DNA from 3 places in the Williamsia sp. Y844 genome. Region 2 is predicted to be linked to each of the others. Evidence: predicted binding sites of a transcription regulator. Region 2 holds the regulator's gene; each other region holds the start of a gene.

The links. Region 2 encodes LexA, which represses DNA repair genes until DNA is damaged. Its sites were predicted from a motif close to CGAACANNTGTTCG; they were not measured.
Region 1: the regulator LexA is predicted to act here: its motif matches at 1,851-1,864, upstream of AC1TQG_RS20325 (HNH endonuclease signature motif containing protein).
Region 3: the regulator LexA is predicted to act here: its motif matches at 1,428-1,441, upstream of AC1TQG_RS05730 (HNH endonuclease signature motif containing protein).

The regions. Positions count from the first base shown of each region.
Region 1 is NZ_JBXCJB010000003.1:744,950-748,230, forward strand. Features, by position in the region: gene AC1TQG_RS20315 (cupin domain-containing protein) at 1-183, opposite strand, end outside; gene AC1TQG_RS20320 (hypothetical protein) at 345-1,487, shown strand; gene AC1TQG_RS20325 (HNH endonuclease signature motif containing protein) at 1,925-3,281, shown strand, end outside.
Region 2 is NZ_JBXCJB010000003.1:261,273-264,553, reverse strand. Features, by position in the region: gene nrdR (transcriptional regulator NrdR) at 1-186, opposite strand, end outside; gene AC1TQG_RS18045 (LysM peptidoglycan-binding domain-containing protein) at 276-782, opposite strand; gene lexA (transcriptional repressor LexA) at 973-1,692, shown strand; gene AC1TQG_RS18035 (acyl-CoA dehydrogenase family protein) at 1,795-2,937, opposite strand; gene hflX (GTPase HflX) at 3,030-3,281, opposite strand, start outside.
Region 3 is NZ_JBXCJB010000001.1:1,285,689-1,288,969, forward strand. Features, by position in the region: gene AC1TQG_RS05730 (HNH endonuclease signature motif containing protein) at 1-1,291, opposite strand, end outside; gene clpB (ATP-dependent chaperone ClpB) at 1,538-3,281, opposite strand, start outside.

The sequences.
Region 1 (3,281 bases), 480 kb from region 2:
CTGCTTGGCCACCGCATGCAAACCATCGGGAATGAAGGGCAAGAGATCGGCGGGGATCTCGATATCGGCGTACGTCACCGCAGAAATGCCCTCACCGGGTGTTGCATTCGCGGTGGTCGGCACCATCAGTGCGGCACAGGACAAGGCCGCCACCGCAGTTACCGACCGGATTAGTTTCATCATCAGTACAGCGTATGCGTGATTACCGCAGCTCACCCGACTTCGAAAGAAAAACGGACATCTCCCCTTGTATCCCTTATGAAGGCGACATACCGCGCGGGGCGCACGCCTACAATTCGATTCACCACTGTCCGCCTACATATTTCGACGAGCCGAGGAATGCTGTGACATCGACTGTCCGCCAGGCGCCCAAAATCGGGTTGTTCACCCGTAATGCGACGGGAACCTCCTCGGCCGAGGCATTCCTGATCATCGCGATCGCCACCATCCTGGTCACCAGGGCATATCTCTGGTTGACCGACTACCCGCAGGTCGGTGGCGGCACCCTCCACATCGCTCACGCTCTGTACGGCGGCGGATTGATGATGCTTGCGCTGCTGGTGAATTGGTGGTTTATCGGTTACGGGGCGCGGGTGGCCACGGTCCTGTTCGGCGGCATCGGGTTCGGGCTCTTCCTCGACGAGGTCGGCAAGTTCGTCACCAAGAACAACGACTATTTCTATGGGCCGTCGGCCGAGATCATGTACGTGCTGGTGGTTGTCGTGATCATCATCGGTCGGATCATGAGGGAGATCAGGCCACTGAGCGCAAACGAGAATCTCGCGTCGGCGGCAGCCATCGCCGCCGACGGTGTGGCCCGCGGCCTCCAGACACATCGCCGCGAACTCGCTCTACGCATGGTGGAGCAAGCGGAGGAACTCGACGCGGACCCGGAAACCGCACAGAACATCCGAGAACTGCTCATCAGCGCCCCCGTCGCATCGGCCCGACTCCACGCATTGCAGCAGTGGGCACCTCGGTTGATTCCGAGATTCCTACTCAATCCCCGGTGGCTTCCCATCATGTGTTGGTTACTGATCTTCTCGGCATTCGTCGCCCTGGTCTTCACTGTCATCGGGCTGACCATCGACGGCTACTACGAGAGCGACAACCTGGTACTCGACCTCGACGGAAGGGACGCGGCCGGCGTCATCTCCCTGGTGAGCGCCACCGCCACATTGGCACTTGCGGTACCGGCGATGATCGCCCGCAATCGCACCGACAAACTCTGGCCACTGCAGTTCCTGCGTTATGCCGCACTGATCTCCACCTTGCTCAACGCGCTGGTCGACTTTGCCGTCGAGGGGTTCGGGGCACTTGTGGGCCTGGGGGTCGGGCTGTTCACGCTGGCGATCATCTCCTACCACCTCGATCTGCGGGCGCGCGCCGCGAACCCGAGAGCGCACGCCGAAGCGGTCGCCGCGGCCGACGATCCCGCCGACGATGCCGCCGAGGTGAACTCAACACCGTCCGAACGCGTCGGCTAGGCTCGGTGGCCACATGCTCGAGGGAGGAGCATGGCCACACCGGACCGTCATAGCTACGGCATTCAGGTCCGGCCGATCAGTCCGGCGCGTTCGGCGGCGCGGGAGTCATGGATTGGCGGGCGGGCAAGTCGGAACATGTCTCCAGCAGTTAGCGAAAAAGGCACAGCGCCTTGATCCCTGCGTGCGGCTGCAACCAACGGCCTCGGGATCTTGGTGGTTGCACTCGCAAGTTTGGTCAAGGCCGGACCCTGAGCCCTTCTTGTTTGGCACTAGTGCCCTTGAAGCGCTTCGGTCGGCGACTCTGACGCGCGCAACACGTCACTCCACAGAGGTTTTGTCTCATAGAGACACCAAACCACGACTCGAACAAACATTCGACACATCGCGTTCTCCGGGGTATCCTGGTTGAAAGCTGGCGATCAGATGTGCTGGGGGGCATGATGACTGACGATCCGTCTGACGAGGTTGCGGTTGGTTCTTCTTCGGTTCCGGTGTTGGTGCGCAAATATCTCGAGTTGGAGTTGCTGGTTGCCGATATCGCGGACTGCACTGATTCCGATATGTCTGATGCGGAAGTCAATGAGCTTGTGCGGGTGCATGAACGGATCGCTCGTAAGCTCGAGCTCGCCGGGTTGCGACACTTGTTGGTGGTCTCGGATCGGTCGTCGTTTTCGAAGGCCGGGTATTCATCGCAGTTTGGTTTCACCCGTGGCGAGTTGCGGCTGACCAAAGGCCAAACCATGTCCAGGATCCGCGGCCTGGAAGCTGTCGGCCGATTCCACACGATGCAGGGCGAAGAGCTGGCACCGAAATGCCCTGCCGCCGAAGAGGCCTGGTCCCAAGGGTTGATCGGCGCCTCGCATATGGATGTGATGCTGGATGTGCGCAAACAGATCCCCTCAGCTGCTGATCCGGCCGTGTATGACGTGGTCGATCAGTGGATGACCGAAGAAGCCGTCGAGTCCGATCCGACCCGCCTGGCTGCTGCGGGCAGTCAGGTGTTGGCCCGGGTCGATCCCGATGGCCGGTTGACCGACGACAGTGATCGGGCCCGCAGACGCTCGGTGAGTATCGGCGATCAAGGTGTGGATCTGATGGCCAAAATCTCGGGCACCCTCGATCCAGAAACATTGGCGTTGCTGACCACCGTGATGGATGTGTGGGCCGCACCGGGGATGAATAATCCGGCCGACCCCTACTCGCCCACCGGCGCGTCAGATGATCCGAAGCAAGATCAAGAGTTGATGAAGGCAGCCGCCGAACGTGACACCCGTTCGCGGGGCCAGATGCGTCACGACGGGCTCAAGGCAATCCTGAAGACCATTTTGGAATGCAACCTGCTCGGCAAGTCCCATCGGGGGCTGCCGGCGCAGATCATCATCACGATGACCAAACAACAACTCGAAGAGTGTGCCGGGATCGCGAAAACCGCTTCCGGGGTGGACATTCCGGTCGGGGACGCACTGGAGTTGGCGGCGCGGTCCGACAAATATCTCTCGGTGTTCGCTGACCACTCCGTTGAAGTCCTGTATCTGGGCCGGGCCAAACGGACCGCGCAGAAAGGTCAACGCCTGGCGCTGTTTGCCCGCGATCGGGGATGTTCTCACCCAGGCTGCACCAATCCCGCGACACAGGTGGAAGGTCATCACGTCAAACCGTGGATCAACGGCGGGTTGACCGATGTGAACTCGATGGCCGCGGCCTGCCCGCCGCATCACAAAATGATCGGTGATGGTCCTGATCAGTGGCAGACCATCATGATCACCGAGGGCCCCGACAAAGGACGGGTGGGGT
Region 2 (3,281 bases):
CTTCTCGCGACTGAACGGTTCCGTGACGCCGGTCCGTTTGACCACCGAGAGCACCGCGGTCTCCACCGTGGTGAAACGGCGTGCACACTGCGAACAGGCGCGGCGGCGACGGATGGCCTGCCCCTCGTCCGCCACTCGCGAATCGACTACGCGGGTGTCCTCGTTCTTGCAAAACGGGCAATGCATGCACGAATCCTCGACGGTCGACGGCCTGGGCGGAGTGACCAGACACTGTGACTCCGAGGATACCGTCCGGGATTGCAGCCCCTCCACGTCTACCTCGCGTAGACGGGCGTGACCAATGCCTGGCCCACCGACAGTGCCGAGTTGTTCATGGCGTTGAGCTCCATGATCTTCGCCACCACGGCTTCGGTCGGCATCTCGGGTGCGATGCGGGAGGCGATGGCGCCCAACGACTCCCCCGATTGGACCCGGACGACCTCGGTGCCGACGCGGGCCGGATCCGCGGACTGCTGCATGACCCCGCCGAAGAAGGTCATGAAGGCGACCACGAGCATCAGACCGACACCGGCGACCGCCGCGCCCGCCCAGGCGCGCCTGCGGGCGAAGACCATCTCGCGAGCGGTCGGTATCCGCCGCTCGGAGTTACGCGAATCGGCACACGAGACGGCCACCCGGCGCTGCGCAGGCAGACGGCGACCGGCCGGGCGTGATGTGTCCTCGGGCCGTACCGGGCGCGTGGTGCGCGTGCGGGTACCGCTCTCGGGGTGGTGAACAGGCCGAGCTGTGGCCGGCCGGATAATGGTGGTGGCTGCAGTCATGGGGTTCAGTCCTCGGTCATCGGTTCGATCCCTATTCGATCACTCGTTCGATTGAAAGAGTGTTCGATTAGTACCACGGGCCTCCGACAAAGCGCCACGCCTGATCGAACAAATGTTTGAGACTTGTGACCATTTGCACTATCTTTGTCGACATGGACCCCGCCCGACACCGCATGAACTGGAGGACCTGATGGCCGATAGAACCCAGCCCCCGACACCGGCGGACGGGACCGCGACCACTGTTGTCGCCACCGAACCACTCGCCGAGGGCTCACTGACCCCCCGCCAGAAAGCGGTTCTCGAGGTCATCCGCACCTCGGTCCGCGAGCGCGGCTACCCTCCGAGCATCCGGGAGATCGGTGACGCTGTCGGCCTGACCTCGACATCGTCCGTCGCCCACCAGCTCCGCACGCTGGAACGCAAGGGTTTCCTGCAGCGCGAGAACAACCGGCCTCGCGCGGTGAACATCCAGGACACCGATCTGAATCCGGCCACAGCCGCCGGACAGGTTCAGGCACCGGACGAATCCCTGCCGACGCCGACGTTCGTCCCGGTCCTCGGCCGGATCGCGGCCGGCGGTCCGATCCTCGCCGAACAAGCTGTCGAAGACGTTTTCCCACTCCCCAAAGAGCTGGTGGGCGAAGGTTCGCTGTTCATGCTCAAGGTCGTCGGTGAATCGATGATCGACGCCGCGATCTGCGACGGCGACTGGGTGGTCGTACGCCAGCAGAATGTTGCCGACAACGGCGACATCGTGGCGGCGATGATCGACGGCGATGCCACGATCAAGACGTTCAAGCGCACCAAGGACGCCGTGTGGCTGATGCCGCACAACCCGGTGTTCGATCCCATCCCGGGTAACGATGCCGTCATCCTGGGCAAGGTCGTCACTGTGATGCGTCGACTCTGACCTCCGAGTCGGAGGCAGATCACTCTCATACAGATCAAAGGCGGGGTGTACCGGGATATCCCGGTACACCCCGCCTTTCGAGTTCAGGGGACCACTGGGTGATCAGACCCCGAGACTACGTCCGATCACTTCCTTCATGATCTCGGTCGTCCCGCCGTAGATGGTCTGCACACGAGAGTCGAGGAATGCCTTGGCGACCGAGTATTCACGCATGTAGCCGTATCCACCGTGCAGCTGCAGACACCGGTCGACCAGGTGCACCTGATTCTCGGTGGCGTAGTACTTGGCCATCGCGGCATCCGGGACGGTCAGCTTCTTCTCGTTCAGCAGACCGATGCAGTGGTCGACGAAGACGCGGGTCGTCGTGGTCGACGTCGCCAGTTCGGCCAGCAGGAACCGGGTGTTCTGAAAGTTCCCGATCGAGCGACCAAAGGCCTTGCGGTCCTTGGTGTACTGAACGGTGGTCTCCAGCACCTGCTCCATCGCCGCCGCGGCGACAACAGCGATCGACAGGCGTTCGCGAGGCAGGTTCTGCATGAGGTAGATGAAGCCGAGGCCTTCTTCACCGAGCAGGTTCTCGGCGGGCACACGGACGTTGTCGAAACTCAGTTCGGCGGTGTCCTGCGCCTTCATGCCGACCTTGTCGAGGTTGCGGCCGCGTTCGAAGCCCTCCATGCCACGCTCGATGACCAGCAGGCTGAAACCTTTCGCGCCGGCCTCGGGGTCGGTGCGCGCGACCACGATCACCAGGTCGGCGTTGATGCCGTTGGTGATGAAGGTCTTCGATCCGTTGAGCACCCAGTGGTCGCCGTCTTTCTTGGCGTTGGTCTTGATGCCCTGCAGGTCCGAACCGGTTCCGGGCTCGGTCATCGCAATGGCGGTGATGAGCTCGCCGGAGGTGAATCCCGGAAGCCAGCGCGCCTTCTGCTCCTCGGTGGTCAGTTCCAGCAGGTACGGCGCGATGACGTCGTTGTGCAGGGTGAAGCCCAAACCGCTGTACCCACCCCTGGCGGACTCTTCGGAGACGATGGCCTGGTAGCGGAAGTCGTCGACTCCGCCGCCGCCGAACTCTTCGGGAGCGTCCACGGCCAGGAAGCCGTTCTTACCCGCTTCGATCCACACATCACGATCGACGATGTTCTGCTCTTCCCAGCGGGCGTGATACGGCGCCACATGCTGTTCGAGGAAGCTTCTGTACGAATCGCGGTACAGAAGATGTTCAGGCTCGAAAATCGTACGTTCCATCAAGGTCTCCATAACGAGGTGTCAAAACGCGGACGTGCCAGTAACTGTAACCGGATTCTACATTCTGCCCAAGGGCCTGGAGGCCTGGATTTTTAGAACAGATCAGATGCGGCGAACTCGGCCAGCTGGCTGGCCAGCGCAGAAGGCACACTGGCGACGATCTCCGTGCCATCGGCTCCGTGCTCCTCCCGCGACACATCGCCTTCGGCGTGGATGCGTGAGACCAGGTCACCCCGGGAGTACGGCACCCGGACGGTGACATGGACGTCATGCCGCGACACCAACTCGCGGACCCGCTCGAGCAGTTCCGGGATACCTTCGCCCGTGGCCGCCGAGATGAAGAC
Region 3 (3,281 bases), on a different contig from region 2:
CCCACAGCGCCGGATTCGAACATCCTGGCGTCGAGCAACCGCGATGAGCAGCAAACATCGCCAGCCGCTGCGACTCGCTCGCCAACCGACGCGCCCGCCCGAAGTACAGGATCTCGTTCGAGTGATTCTCGAAGATCGCCAACGATTTATCGCTGCGCACAGCGAGCTTCACTGCATCACCGATGGGCAGGATTGTTCCGGTTGCCGTGTACGCCACACCTGATCCGTACGGCTGCACCGGATTCCGACTTCCACATGGCACCATCTCGCCCGGTACCTCGACCTCGACCTCGACCTCGACAATGTCATCGTCGTAGTCGTAGTCGGCGCTGTCGATGACCACGCCTGCACCGGGTGAAGGTCGCACCGATTCGTCGAGCTGATCTTTCGTCATCGAGATGATCACCTGCACCGGCAAACCACGGTGCGAATCGCCCAGTTGCCCGGACTCGATCAAATACAACAACGCGGCCTTCAACGCATCATGATTGCGCTGCGCCTGACTACGAATGTCGTTGTCAGCAGAGGCCTGCAGGATGTCTTTGTCCAAGGCGGGGTCATCTACCGCACCCGACGGGGACAGCGGGTCACCAGGATTGTTCATCCCTTTCGCGGCCCAGACCGTCAACATCACGTCGAGCAACGCGCGCGTCACCGGGTCCAGATGACCCGTGATCTTCGACATCAAGTTCGTAGACTGCTTACCCAGGCTCAGACCGCGATGGCGGGCGCGGTCCGCGTCGTCGGTCAACGTGCCGTCGGGATCGAGATACTCGACAATCCGCTCACCGATCCGCTCCACTTCTGTCGGGGTGTACCGCTGGCACAACTGGGCCATCGCGGCCTCGGTGTTCTCCCGCTTTTCCGCATCGACCTTTGCGGGGATCTTGGCCATCACGTCCATGACGATCGCGGCATGATCGAGATCGATCGCACCGTCCCTCAACGCCGCCGCTGTCTCCGGATACCGCGGTTCGATGACCTCGCCACTGGGCGTCACCGATGCTGTCAGAGCGTCCATTGCCTCCAGCCGTTTACGGGCCGCCCCGGGCCGCAGCCGAAACAGGTTTTTGAGCATCGCCACCGGTGAGCCGAAGCCTGCCTTCGAAAATGCCCGTCGCACAGTCACTTCCCGCAATACCGGCAAACCAGCGGCCTGCAACCGTCGCGTCGAGGTTTCGATGCGCTGAAGCACCCGCACGCAGTCCTCATCAGAGATCGGCATCAAATCCATTGTGGCGATGCGCTCAACAGCAGCATCGAGCTCGAGCAGCGCAGCATTTGTGGGCATGTCGATAGCGAACTGATCTGACACCCCGGACCCCCCAGCCCCTGTGAACGAATACGAACAGCCGTAGTGATTTCTCGGAATCCCACGTATTTCGGAAGCGCTTGAACACCAGTGTAGCCCAAAATCACCACTGGTTCAAACATATGTTCGAATAGACCTCGACAGTCTCACTCTTCGTGCCCGCCAAAAGCAAGAACCCCTGCACCGATGTGGGTGCAGGGGTTCTTGTTCAATTGGTCAGCCAGGTCAGCCAACGACCAACGTCTCGCCGTCGTCGCTGGTGGTCACCGGGACGACGTCGCCGTCGGTGATCTTGCCGGCCAGCAAAGCCCGGGCAAGCTGATCGCCGATGGCCTGCTGCACCAACCGGCGCAGCGGACGAGCACCGTAAAGCGGATCGAATCCGCGTGTGGCGAGCCACTTCTTGGCGTCCTCGGAAACCTCCAGTTGCAGCCGGCGTTGCGCCAGACGCTTGCCCAGCTGTCCGAGCTGGATGTCGACGATCGACACCAACTGTTCGGCCGTCAGCGCGTCGAACACCACGACGTCGTCGAGTCGGTTGATGAACTCGGGCTTGAAAGCCGACCGGACCGCCGCCATCACCTGGTCCTTGTCGCCACCTGCTCCCAGGTTGGACGTCAGGATCAAGATGGTGTTGCGGAAGTCGACCGTGCGGCCTTGACCGTCGGTCAACCGGCCTTCGTCGAGCACCTGCAGCAGGATGTCGAATACGTCCGGATGCGCCTTCTCGACCTCGTCGAACAGCACCACCGTATAAGGGCGACGCCGAACGGCTTCGGTCAACTGACCACCGGCCTCGTAGCCGACATAGCCGGGAGGAGCACCCACCAGCCTTGCCACGCTGTGCTTTTCGCCGTACTCGCTCATGTCGATGCGAACCATGGCGTGTTCGTCGTCGAACAAGAACTCGGCAAGAGCCTTGGCCAACTCGGTCTTACCGACACCGGTCGGTCCGAGGAACAGGAACGAGCCCAGTGGCCGGTTCGGGTCGGCGACACCGGCCCGAGCGCGACGAACCGCGTCGGACACAGCCTCGACGGCCAGCTTCTGGCCGATGACCCGGGAACCGAGTTCGTCTTCCATCCGAAGCAGTTTCTCGGTTTCACCCTCGAGCATGCGGCCGGCCGGAATACCGGTCCAGGCAGCGACCACCTCTGCCACATCGTCGGGTCCGACCTCTTCCTGCAACATCACGTCGCCGGTCGGATCTGCACCCGACTTCTCAACGGCGGCAGCAAGTTCCTTCTCCAAGGTCGGGATTGTGCCGTATCGCAGTTCAGCTGCCCGGCCGAGATCGCCATCGCGTTCGGCCCGCTCCGATTCACCGCGAAGTGTTTCGAGGCGTTCTTTGAGGTCACGCACCGAGTCGATGGCGTTCTTCTCACCCTGCCAGCGGGCGGAGAGCTCGTTGAGCTTCTCCCGCTGGTCGGCGAGCTCTTGACGGAGCTTGTCAAGACGAATCTTCGACGCGGCGTCGGTTTCCTTCTGCAGCGCGACCTCTTCGACTTCGAGCCGACGAACGATACGTTCGACCTCATCGATTTCGACTGGGCGCGAATCGATTTCCATACGGAGTCGAGATGCCGCCTCGTCGACAAGGTCGATGGCCTTGTCCGGCAGGAACCGCGACGTGATGTAGCGATCACTCAGCGTCGCGGCGGCCACCAGTGCGGAGTCCGTGATCCGGACGCCGTGGTGCACCTCGTACCGCTCCTTGAGTCCACGCAGGATGCCGATGGCATCTTCGACCGACGGTTCGCCGACGTAGACCTGCTGGAAACGGCGTTCGAGGGCCGCATCCTTCTCGATGTACTGACGGTATTCGCTGAGCGTGGTGGCACCCACCAGTCGCAGCTCACCGCGGGCGAGCATCGGCTTGATCATGTTGCCTGCGTCCATCGCGGAATCGCCGGTGGCACCGGCACCCACGATGGTGTGCAGCTCGTCGATGAACGTGATGACCTGTCCG